Regions from separate parts of the Sphingobacterium zhuxiongii genome, predicted to be linked through region 2. Evidence: riboswitches for the same ligand, from Rfam matches in the RefSeq annotation. Region 2 holds a riboswitch; the other holds the start of a gene.
What was found. A riboswitch is a leader RNA that binds a small molecule or an ion and turns the genes downstream of it on or off. The one in region 2 is predicted to bind thiamine pyrophosphate.

Region 1 (6,271 bases), 1.9 Mb from region 2:
TTGGAGAGAGTAGAATCAGAAAGTCATCTAATGTTTTTCTAGATTTTCTCAATGTTTGCTCCACTTCCAATGCTGTACAACTATAAATGCGCTGCTGAACAGTCTCCCAGTTATATGTATTGAAAATATCTTGAAATCGTTTTTCTGACATCATTAATCCTCCATTAAAAATGCAGTAAGCGGGCTTGAAGCCTCAGCAGCGCGACGTTCAGAATCTAATCCTGATAAAAACGCTTTTCTACCAGCGATAACCGCTAAGCGAAACGCATCCGCCATATCAATTGGGTCTTTAGCTGCTGCAATCGCTGTATTGACTAATACAGCGTCGGCTCCCAATTCCATAGCCTTTGCCGCATCTGAAGGCGCGCCGATACCAGCATCCACTATGACTGGCACACTAGTCTGTTCAATAATAATCTCTAGAAAGTCGAGGGTTTTTAATCCTTTATTACTTCCAATCGGCGATCCTAATGGCATAACAGCAGCCGTTCCCGCGCTTTCTAAATGCTTGCATAAAACAGGGTCTGCATGTATATAGGGTAGGATGATAAAGCCAAGCTTGGCGAGTTCTTCAGTTGCTTTTAATGTCTCAATAGGGTCGGGAAGGAGATATCGAGGATCTGGATGAATTTCCAACTTTAACCAATCCGTTTCCATCGCTTCCCTTGCTAGTTGAGCCGCAAGTACTGCTTCTTTAGCGTTTCGAGCACCCGATGTATTCGGAAGTAGATTCACCCCTGGAAGCTGTAGAGATGACCATAGATTCTCTTCTTGATTTTTGAGATCCAATCGTTTTAATGCTAAGGTTACTAGTTCCGACTCAGAAGTGCGAATTGCTTCTTGCATTTGCCTGTAACTACCGAATTTACCAGTACCAAGAAACAAGCGTGAAGTGAATTCTTTGTTGGCGATATTTAAATTATCCATAAAGATATTGGTTGAGTTGTGGTATCTGTTTATGATTTTTTAGTAAATAACTCGACATAGAGACCCCATAAATCCCCGATGCGCGCAGTTGTTCTACATCGTTTAGTTGTATTCCACCAATGGCATATATTGGCGGGATGCGGTTCGATTCAAGCTGTGCGATAATTTCTCTATAGCCTCGAAGACCCAAAATGGGGCTTAACTTCTCTTTGGTTGAAGTAAATCGATAGGGGCCAAGTCCGATATAATCGCATTTTTCTTGAATTCGTTGGTTTAGATCGGCAAGTGTATTCGCAGTTCCACCAATGATTTTTTCGAATCCTAGAAGTTTGCGACTTTCAATTACCGATTCATCGTTTAGACCCAAGTGTACCCCCGAACAGTGGAAGCTGTTTGCAATACTCGGAAAGTCATTAACGATGCATAGTGCATTATAAGATTTACAAATTTGGAATGCTTGATTGACAAGGTCCTCTAGTTCATCAATGCTAGCATTCTTCCATCTAATTTGTATAAACTGAACACCCTGATCTAAGACTAAGCGAATTCCGTGCAATTGCGCATCTGCGGTGTCGCCAGCAGAGATAAACATTAATCGAGGTAACTCTAATATTCCTTTTGGCATTGAATGTTTTTTAATATTTGTTGACATTTTATAGCGTACTGAATTGGCTGTTTTGTTTGCCAGATAGCTCCCATGAGGGCGATGTTGTCAGCTCCCAGGGCTAGGACTTCTGCCATATTATGTTGGTCAATTCCGCCCAGACCAATCAATTTAACGCGCTTATTTTGACGTTCAGTTATTTGATGTTTTACAGAGGTAGAAACACCATAACCGGGTTTAGATAAGCTAGCATACATTGGACTTAAAAAGGCATAATTCCAAGGGCCAGTCAATGCGTTAAATTCATTTATGTCATGTGTTGAAGTTGAATACTTAAACTTGTCAATAGCTGCTTGTTCGGCGATCTTACTACGATGTTGACTATTATAATGTAAGCGATTAATCCCTAATTCGGCGGCCAAACTATGCTGTTGATGTAATACAATTTGACTGAGATTTTCGGTGCCTAGTGCAACGATCAGTTTTGCTAGGTTTCCCCTGTCTATCAAGGGTCTACGAATGTGTAGTATAACGCCAAGTTCGAGTAATTGCCTCATCGTATTGACTTCTCCATCAATGGGAAATTCATTGCTGATAACAATCATTATAAATAAATCTCTTTTCCTGACTCGATGAACTCTTTAGACTTCGCTAGCATTCCTTCTTCTGTAGCTTCCCTTATTTCTTGTGTAATTTTCATTGAACAAAACTTAGGGCCACACATGGAGCAAAAATGAGCAACTTTAGCCCCGTCGGCAGGTAATGTTTCATCATGAAACTCTCTAGCCGTATCTGGATCCAACGAAAGATTGAATTGATCTTCCCAACGAAATTCAAATCGAGCCTTACTTAACGCATTATCTCTATATTGCGCACCTGGGTGTCCTTTTGCTAAATCGGCTGCATGAGCGGCCAATTTGTAGGTTATTACGCCATCTTTAACATCTTTTTTGTTTGGTAAACCAAGATGCTCTTTTGGGGTAACATAGCACAGCATTGCACAACCATACCATCCAATCATAGCTGCCCCAATTGCGGAGGTAATATGGTCATAACCGGGAGCAATATCGGTGGTTAATGGACCTAGGGTGTAAAAAGGTGCTTCGGCACATTCTTCCAATTGCTTCTCCATGTTTTCTTTGATCATGTGCATCGGGACATGACCTGGGCCTTCAACCATTACTTGTACATCGTGTTTCCAAGCAATTTTAGTAAGTTCACCTAAGGTTTCTAGTTCTGCAAATTGCGCCGCGTCATTCGCATCGGCAATAGACCCTGGACGCAAGCCATCACCTAGTGAAAAAGCTACATCGTATTGCTTCATAATCTCACAGATTTCCTCGAAATGCGTATATAAGAAGTTTTCTTTATGATGAAATAAACACCACTTTGCCATTATAGACCCCCCACGAGACACAATACCAGTAACGCGTTTCGCTGTCAGATGGATGTAGCGTAGTAAAACGCCAGCATGTATTGTGAAATAAGAAACACCTTGTTCTGCCTGTTCAATCAGGGTATCTTTAAATATTTCCCAGGTTAGATCTTCAGGGATTCCTTTTACTTTTTCTAGCGCTTGATAGATTGGCACTGTTCCGATCGGAACAGGAGAATTACGTATGATCCATTCCCGAGTTTCATGTATATTTTTACCGGTTGATAAATCCATGATCGTATCCGCTCCCCATCGACATGCCCAAACCGCCTTTTCTACTTCTTCTTCAATGCTTGAACTCACAGCGCTATTCCCGATATTGGCGTTGATTTTTACGAGAAAATTCCTGCCAATCACCATAGGTTCACTCTCTGGGTGATTGATATTGTTTGGGATAATGGCTCGTCCGGCGGCAATTTCATCACGAACGAAGGCAGGAGTTATTCTACTCTTTGGCGTTTGAGCGCCAAAGCTTTCACCAATATGCTGTTGCTCCATTCCAGGTGTAGCACTTTCGAGCTGCTCAATTCGTTGGTTTTCACGAATTGCAACATATTCCATTTCGGCAGTGATAATGCCTCGCTTCGCGTAGTATAATTGAGAAACATTGGCCCCCGCTTTCGCACGCATAGGGCGATGACTATAGGCAAACCTCAGTTGATCTAAACTAGCATCATTCAAACGAGTTTGACCGTAATCCGAACTGATGTTTGCCAAGATATCAACGTCTTCACGATCGAGTATCCAAGGTTCACGAATTCGATCGATTCCTTTGCGAATGTCAATGTTCTTTTGCGCATCCGTATAGGGCCCCGAGGTATCATATATCGTTATCGGAGGGTTTTCTTCTATTCCTCCTTTGCTTAGTTTTGTTGGACTAAGTGAAATCTCGCGCATAGCGACACGAATAGGATATAATTCGCCAGAAAGATAAATCTTTTTAGAATTAGGAAAAGCTTGCGTTGAAATTGTTTGTTCTTTCATATCGTATTTAGATTGGATTAGAAGTTAACCGCCTTGCGTTGCAGTAATGATGAGAATTTGATCTTTATCAGATAGGGGAGTATTCGGCCATGCGCTAGCTGGAATAACTTGATGATTTAATGCAACAGCTATTCCTTTTCGTAAAGTGCCGAATTCAGCCAATAGCAAAGCAGCTAAATTGGCAGGTATATTTTCGTAAAACTTGGACTGATTGTTTATTGTTAGTTCCATTCCTAAAATGTTTTTTTGGGTAAAAACTTTAGGAATGGCTACATCGATGCATACGGCACCCATGTTGACATCTTACTTTTCCCTACGCCAGTATGATCTGGATCAGGTTATAAGGGTAAAATCTCAGCCTACAACAATGTAGACACCCCTAAAGTCAAGACTAAATTAGACATATTTTTTTAATAAGCAATTATTTCTTCAATGGAGAGTGTAAAAGTGATATAAAAATGGATGGCAACTTGCTACATTTCGAGGGAGGCCTTCACGGGTGAGAAATAAGATTTTTACAGCGGCAATTATCGTCGTTAAATTCTCCTTTTTACTCTTTTTTTGGATTTATTAATCCAGATAATATACCCAGTAACAGGTAAACTAGCGCAGAAAAGGGAAATAATAAAGGCTAGTATTTTCGTAGGCCAACCTGCAATATTTCCAGTGTGCAAATCGAAGTTTAAAGACCCTAACCTTTCACCCGCTGTCTGCTTGTCATGACTGATGACTTTATCTAATGTCAAAGCTTTTTTATCGAAATAATACCACTTGAATTTGTTTGTCTTTTGTTCCTCTAGTCGGATTTGTATATCAAAACTTGCAGCATCTTCTTTTCTGAGGCGTATTGACATCATCCCAGAATTAGGATATGTTTTTAATAAATTGCTAAGCGCATCGTCTAAAGGATTATTACCCCATTGAATGTTGAGTGGCTCAATTTTTTCAATCGCAGTGCTACCTGAAGTAAGCTTATCAAGTTGATCGCCTGCCCAAGTTTTGAACGCCGGGAAGCTAAAGAACAAACCTGTGATTCCGATAAGAAGCCCCAGAATCAAGGAATAGAAGCCTATGATATTATGTAGGTCGTGATTTAATCTTTTCCAATTAACGGACCATTTTGGCCAGAAGCTTCGACTAATTTTATTGCTTTTCCAGCGCTTTGGCCACCATAGAATAACGCCGGTCAACATTATGAAAACAAATAGTACAGTCGAGTAGGCTACTAGCGGATGACCTATTTTCTTTCCCAATAATAGATTCATGTGCAATTGAAGCATTAATTGGAAAAACTCAGTTTTTGAGTTCTCGATAGCCAACACCTCACCAGTATAGGGGTTGACGAATACTCTCTTGGAATAAGTATAGTAGTTCCAGTGTCCGAATGCATTCTCATCTGTTGCTTGAGCCCGAAATATCCAAGAGCGGTTTTTTGCAGGGAATAAGTCCACACGTGATACTTTCTCTCCATCAGGAAGACTCTTGTTCGCAATTGCAGACAACTCGCTTAAACTTAGCGCTTGTGCCTGTCCTGGCGATACTAAAATATATTTTTGCGGATAGCAGATCAACTTCAGATCATCATGGAAGGTATAAATACAGCCGGTGATGCCGAGTATAAAAACGACAATACCAGATAGTATGCCCATCCATTTATGGAGCCAAAGGGATACTGTTTTAAACATTAAAATTTATAGTTAAGCGTTAATGAAGCCGTTGTGCCTGTTCCTTTGACGTATTCTGCATCTAATGCGCGGTATTGGCTAACTACTGGATAGTAATCTTTGTTAAATAGATTTTCTACCCCTAATCCCATTGACCATTTTTGATTAAATTGATAAGAGCCAGCTAAATTAAACATCGACACAGATGATACAGAACCTTCAGAGCTTTTATAAACGCCTTTGTCATTGACAGCAAAGCGATCTCTCGAGCCCGTATAAAGCCAATGCAATTGTAGGTTTAGCTTATCATTCGGTGAGTAATAAAGATAGGCTGTCGCTTTTGAAGGAGCGATTCTTGAGCCGTTTAAGTATGTCTTTGTACCATTATCCTGCTCAGATTTACCTTCGACATAAGCGTATGTTGCTCCGACAGTCCACGTCTTATTTAAACGAGCATCTAGTGCAATTTCGTAACCTTGTACTACCTCAGGTAAGCGTTGTGCAACTAGAATACCATTTCCTTGATCTACTAGTTCTACACCCAGTTTGGAATCACTATAGTAGTATGCCGCGGTGAGGTTAAAGATGCTATAGTGACTGGAAAATCCTATTTCGTAGTTATTGGTGATTATCGGATCAGTTTTTATACTATCTAAA
Region 2 (6,271 bases):
TCGTATCCCTAGATCATTCTTATGATCTCGTTGAAAAAATACCAAATCAGTATATCAAGGTATCGGAGAGTGGAATTTCAGATCCCAACACGATTAATGAATTGAAGAAAGCCGGATTTCAAGCCTTTCTTATTGGTGAGAACTTTATGAAAACTGAAGACCCAATGCAGGCAATTCAAGACTTTACTGACCAAGTCAATAAGGCATAAAAAGTAAATTAAACGAAAGAATTAAGAATGGACAATCAGTTACAATTACCTTACAGTAATTAGAATATTCGACTGTTTCATTCTTGCTTTGTTTAAAATAAAGCTTGCCTCGAGACCTTCTTCGAAACTATTGAACATCCAACAATTCAGTGTCGAAGAAGGTCCGAAGCAAACTAAACAATAAACCTAGAAGAACGCACAGCATTTCACTTGATTGTCACTTGAATCTACAATCTCACATCCCAAAGAGCTACTACATTTGAAAATCAGAATTTTGCGTACCTTTGTAAAAATTTTTGAATAGCATGTCGGTAAAGATTGGTGAACATATTGATTTAGGGGAGTTTCCATTGCTTTTAGCACCTATGGAGGACGTTAGTGATCCCCCTTTCCGTTTTGTTTGTAAACAAAATGGGGTTGATATGATGTACACTGAATTTATCTCTTCGGAAGGGCTTATTCGTGATGCAGCGAAGTCGAGACAAAAATTAGACATCTTTGAGTATGAACGACCTATTGGTATTCAAATCTTTGGATCTGATATCGAGCACATGCGTCAATCATCAGAAATTTGTTCAGCTGCAAATCCAGACTTAATTGATATCAATTACGGTTGTCCTGTAAAGAATGTCGCTTGTCGCGGAGCAGGCGCGAGTTTACTACAGGATATTGATAAGATGGTCGCTATGACCAAGGCAGTAGTCGAGGCAACTCACCTGCCTGTTACTGTAAAAACTCGTCTAGGATGGGATGATAGCACCAAGAATGTTTATGAAGTTGCCGAGCGACTTCAAGACATTGGCATTAAAGCACTATCTATCCATGGAAGAACACGCGCACAAATGTATAAAGGTCAGGCCGACTGGTCGATGATTCGCGATGTGAAACGCAATCCGCGCGTTAAGATCCCCATTTTCGGAAATGGAGACGTGGACTCTGTGGAAAAAGCAGCAGCTTGGCGCCAGGAATATGAAGTTGATGGCATTATGATTGGTAGAGCGTCAATCGGTTATCCATGGATTTTCCGAGAAGTTAAACACTTCTTTGCTACTGGGGAACGCCTAGAAGGGCCTACCATTGCAGAACGTGTAGAAGTTTGCCGAACACACTTAACGAAATCTATCGAATGGAAGGGTGATAAGACCGGAATTTTCGAAATGAGACGACATTATGCCAATTACTTTAAAGGCATTCCAAACTTTAAGGAATATAGAATGAAGCTCGTTGAGCTAATGCAATTCGATGACATTATCGAGGTTCTCGAAGAAATAAAACATAATTTTACTGAGGAAGTCGCTTAAAAAGCGACTTTTTTATTTCCCTCTTTTTAGAATACTCAGGATAACGCCTTTCTCCAAATAAGCGACGATTGCCAAGAAAGCGATAAAGAGTAAATTTCCGAACCAAAAATGTAAGTGGAAGGCTGCAAAAGCGAGCGCTACGGCGCCTATCATATAGATAGAAATCTTCTTAACATTGTAAGGAATGCTATAGTTTTTCTGTCCCCAGAAATAAGAAAGACCGACCATCAGTAGATAGGTGATTGTCGTAGACAATGCCGCACCTACGTAAGAATAAGTCGGAATCAACGTGAAATTCAAAATGATTGTTGCGATAGCCCCTATACCAGAAATGTATAAAGCATATCGAGTTTGGTCTGACAATTTATACCAAACCGATAAATTCATGTATATCCCTAACAAGACATAGTTTAACAACAATACCGGTACAATAAATAACCCTGACCAATAATCCTGATCTCCGCCTTTACCACTCGGTATAAAATGTTTCAACCAGTCTATATTTGCACACAGCCCCACCATCACTAGCAACATGACAATAACAAAGTATTCCATGATCGTCGCATAGGTTTTCCTAGCATTCTCGTTTTTCGAATAGCTAAAGAAAAATGGCTCCGCTCCTAACCGAAAGGCGGTCACAAAGAGATTTAGAAATACAGCAATCTTTGCTACGGCACCATAAATACCCAAATCACTTTCCCCTCGTTCTCCAGGAATTAATCGAGGTAGCATCATCTTATCTAAATTCTCATTGATGATGAAGGATATATTTGCAATTAAGATCGGAAAGGTATAGCTGAGCATCTGTTTTATCAGTGTCTTATCGACATTAAATCGAAAACTAATCATCTGTGGAATCAGCATAATCAGTGTCACGACAGAAGCGATCAGATTTGCGATAAACACATTCCCTAACCAACCTTCTCTAAACCAACCGGACGTAAGAGCTTTCCAACTCGGATATTCCTCAACCAGATAAGGCAATAAATAAAGGAAAAACAGCACGAAAAACACATAAATTAAGATATTGCCAACTTTAATTAAGCCATACTTAATCGGTCTACCTTCTGCTCTAAGCTTAGCGAATGGTACAACTGCCAGTGCATCTGCAGCAAGAATTACAGCAAAATACTTAACGTACATGGCATAATCAGCAACATTCTCTCCCTCACTTAACCAATACCCAATGGGATTCGCAAAGGTCAATACTGTCAATACAAATAAGGCACTGCTAATAATTGTTATAAAGAAACTGGTGTCAAACACTTTTTGCTTGTCCCCTTCCACTTTTTGGAGATAGCGGAAATAGGTGGTCTCCATACCAAACGCAAGGATGGCATTGACAAGGGAAGCATATGCGTAAAGATTGGTGAATACCCCATATACTGCTGTAGCGAATTTCTTCGTCAGAAAGGGGGTCATGATAAAACCAAGCATACGGGATAATATGGTTGTTAATCCATATATCGCAGTATCGCTTATAAATCTCTTTACTACCGACACCTTATTTCACTTTTTTGATGGCTTCGAAATTCGAAAAGCCTTTAAGTTCTGTAGACTCTGTAACCTGTACTTCTTCTACTTCTGCATCGTAAGGGCCTTCTTTACAGAAATCCAAAAGAAAATCTAAAGCTAAGGCATCTCCTTCGGCCTCTATATAAACTGCCCCGTCTGCTTGGTTAAAGACAAAACCTTTAACCCCTAACTGATCGGCAACTGCTTTTGTAGAGGCACGAAAGTACACTCCTTGTACTTTACCCTTAACCAAGATGTTCAAATGCTTCATGGTTACAAAGGTATAAGAAGAAATAGAAAAATCTATCGGATTCGCTTAACTTTAATTTTAGGATCCAATTTAAAGCTTTCCATCCCCTCAAGTAGTACTAAGCCTGGTTTTTTACCTTCTTCTAGCGACCCTAATTCATGATCGATATTTAGGGCTTTGGCACCATTGATAGTCGCCCATTTGATCGTTTCATTGAAATCAAGATGTGGATATTCAGCATGAATAACTTTCAACTCATCCAAGATATCTAAAGAAGTGTTGGAAGCTAAGCTATCTGTACCGATAATAATTTCATGACCTCCCAAAAGGAAGTTTTCCACCTTTGGTAGCTTGTTCTCAATATAAAGATTCGCTTTTGGGCACAAGCAGAAATATACTTTACGGCCCATACGATCTACAAAGTCAAGATCTTTGATTGACGTATAGGTATTATGAACTAAGATTAGTTTGTTTTTCGTTGGTATATACGGTAAAAAGGATTGCAATGAGTTTCTAGCTTGAGCACGGAAACCATCAACAGACAGCTTCATTTGCTTATAGAAATCTAGAAATTCACCCTTATTGTATCGGAACAATTTGTTCTCCTCATCGCTCTCCTGGTTATGGATACTAATGATATTATCCTCGCCAACGACCTTCTTAAAGGTTTTAAAAAGAGTTTTTGAGCAAGAGTAAGGTGCGTGAGGTGTAATTGAAGATCGTTTGTAGTCAAAATGGAATTCTATTTCTTTGGCTTGATCGATACGTGATTCTACATCAGCATCAGCCAATGCCATCACTTCCACAAAGGTATGATACTGAATTGGGCTGTTTTCTTTGACTTTCGCAGAGACCGCCGAATTTGCATGATCACCAACAGCCTGAATACCGTTTTCATACATGGCTTTATCTGCCGCTTCCATCGCCTTGTCAACCGATTTCTCTTTCGCTCCGCGCTCATTCATCACTTTCATCAGGAATTGAGGCAAGCCTGTATGTTGAGGAACAAGTCCTTCCATATGAGAAAGTTCAAGATGACAGTGTGCATTTACGAAGCCAGGAATGAGGGCTCCTTTTAAGAATTCTACTTTTGAATCGTCGACTTCACCTTGGTTGTAAATCCCCTTAATTACTCCATGGTCGTCCATTGCTACGATTCCTTTTTTTATTGCAGGGCCAGTTACTGGAAATACAATATCAGCAGCATAATACTTCATAAATTTTTAAAAACCGTTTTTTAAGTTAGCGTAATTCACCCCTGAGGGTTGTATTAGAGCCAATTTACAAAAAAATCAATATATGTTAACTAATAAAATAATAATTACAAATTTGTTACAGTATCGCTTATATTTTGTTTAAAGCTAATAAAAGGTTAGTTTTGTATTATCAATTAGGGGTGCCTTGTTGTTCGACAACACAAATAAAGGCTGAGAATATACCCAGCATACGGTTCCATGAATCGTTGCGTACCTGATCTGGATAATGCCAGCGTAGGGAAAAGGGAGGTTAAATAAATGCTATTGTAACCCCTTGCAATAGTGAGGTTTAACTCATTTACACACAAATTAACATGTTAAAAAAGGTATGGGCAACAATCGCCTTTTGCCATCTGATTATGTGGAGCTTTGCTCAACATGCATTGACTGTAAGAGTCATCGACAAAGATCAAATCCCGTTAGCTGGAGCTACCGTTAAATTAGGCGAACAAAGCGGCACAACGGACCCAAATGGAACACTCGTTTTTAGAAATTTAACGACAAAAAAAAATTTATTACAGGTAACATATATAGGTTATCAAAATTATGTTAAGGAGGTCAGTGCTAGCGAACAATCCCAAATTATCGTTCATCTAAATGAGTTCTCCTATGTTGCGGAAGAAGTTTTTGTGACTGCCACTCGTGCCAAAGAAAACGCAGCAACAACTTTTAAAAACATTAGTAAAGAGGATATTCGCAAGAATAACCTTGGTCAAGACATTCCTTTCTTGATTAACCAGACACCTGGCGTCGTTGTAAGTTCAGACGCTGGCGCTGGAATCGGTTACACCAGCATGACTATCCGAGGCTCGGATAATGAGCGCATCAATATTACCTTAAATGGTATTCCCTTAAATGACGCAGAAAGCATGGGTAGCTTTTTCGTGAATCTACCGGATTTCGCATCTTCTATTCAAAGCATCCAAGTACAACGTGGTATTGGTACATCGACAAATGGAGCCGGTGCATTTGGTGCTTCCCTGAATATCCAAACAGATGCCATGGAACCGGAGCCCTATGCTGAACTAAACAACGCATTCGGATCATACAATTCTTGGAAAAACACCTTAAAAGTAGGTACTGGATTAATTAATAATAAATATGCATTTAATGCACGCTTATCCCGTGTCGTTTCTGATGGTTACATCGAACGCGCTAGTTCGAACTTAAAATCCTTCTATGTTGATGGAGGACTCTATACAGACAAGCACATCTTAAAAGCTACTGTTTTCTCTGGAAAAGAAAAGACCTATCAATCATGGTATGGAACACCTGAACCTTTAATTACTGGCGACTATAGCCGACTGGAAGATTACGCTGCAAACATGGGACTATACAGCCCGGAAGAGATCAGCCGACTAAAAGATGAGGGAAGAAAATACAATTACTATACTTACGATAATCAAACGGATAACTATACGCAAACCCATAGTCATTTACAGTATACCTATGCTGCGAATGATAAGCTAAATTTAAATGGAGCGCTACATTACACACGCGGAGCAGGATATTATGAGGAGTTTCGTCCAGATGATAAATTAGCTCATTACGGCATGGCGGATGTAACGATCGGCTCAAATACAATTAAAAATTCGGATCTAGTTCGTCGCAGATGGTTAGATAATCATTTTTACGGGTTAACTTACTCGGCAAATTATAAACCAAGTAGTGCGCTTAACTTTATTTTTGGGGGCGCATATAATCAATATCGCGGTAAGCATTATGGCGAGGTAATTTGGG

Region 1: it holds a riboswitch for thiamine pyrophosphate, as region 2 does, so the genes downstream of both, thiS (sulfur carrier protein ThiS) here and GFH32_RS16105 (TonB-dependent receptor) in region 2, are expected to answer to the same signal.

What each region holds. Positions count from the first base shown of each region.
Region 1 is NZ_CP045652.1:1,367,792-1,374,062, forward strand. Features, by position in the region: gene thiH (2-iminoacetate synthase ThiH) at 1-154, opposite strand, end outside; gene GFH32_RS05975 (thiazole synthase) at 154-927, opposite strand; gene GFH32_RS05980 (thiamine phosphate synthase) at 920-1,552, opposite strand; gene GFH32_RS05985 (thiamine phosphate synthase) at 1,534-2,088, opposite strand; gene thiC (phosphomethylpyrimidine synthase ThiC) at 2,136-3,950, opposite strand; gene thiS (sulfur carrier protein ThiS) at 3,975-4,181, opposite strand; TPP riboswitch at 4,244-4,341, opposite strand; gene GFH32_RS06000 (PepSY-associated TM helix domain-containing protein) at 4,487-5,635, opposite strand; gene GFH32_RS06005 (TonB-dependent receptor) at 5,635-6,271, opposite strand, start outside.
Region 2 is NZ_CP045652.1:3,800,513-3,806,783, forward strand. Features, by position in the region: gene trpC (indole-3-glycerol phosphate synthase TrpC) at 1-209, shown strand, start outside; gene dusB (tRNA dihydrouridine synthase DusB) at 515-1,510, shown strand; gene GFH32_RS16090 (oligosaccharide flippase family protein) at 1,523-3,013, opposite strand; gene GFH32_RS16095 (acylphosphatase) at 3,015-3,296, opposite strand; gene GFH32_RS16100 (amidohydrolase family protein) at 3,329-4,492, opposite strand; TPP riboswitch at 4,658-4,789, shown strand; gene GFH32_RS16105 (TonB-dependent receptor) at 4,846-6,271, shown strand, end outside.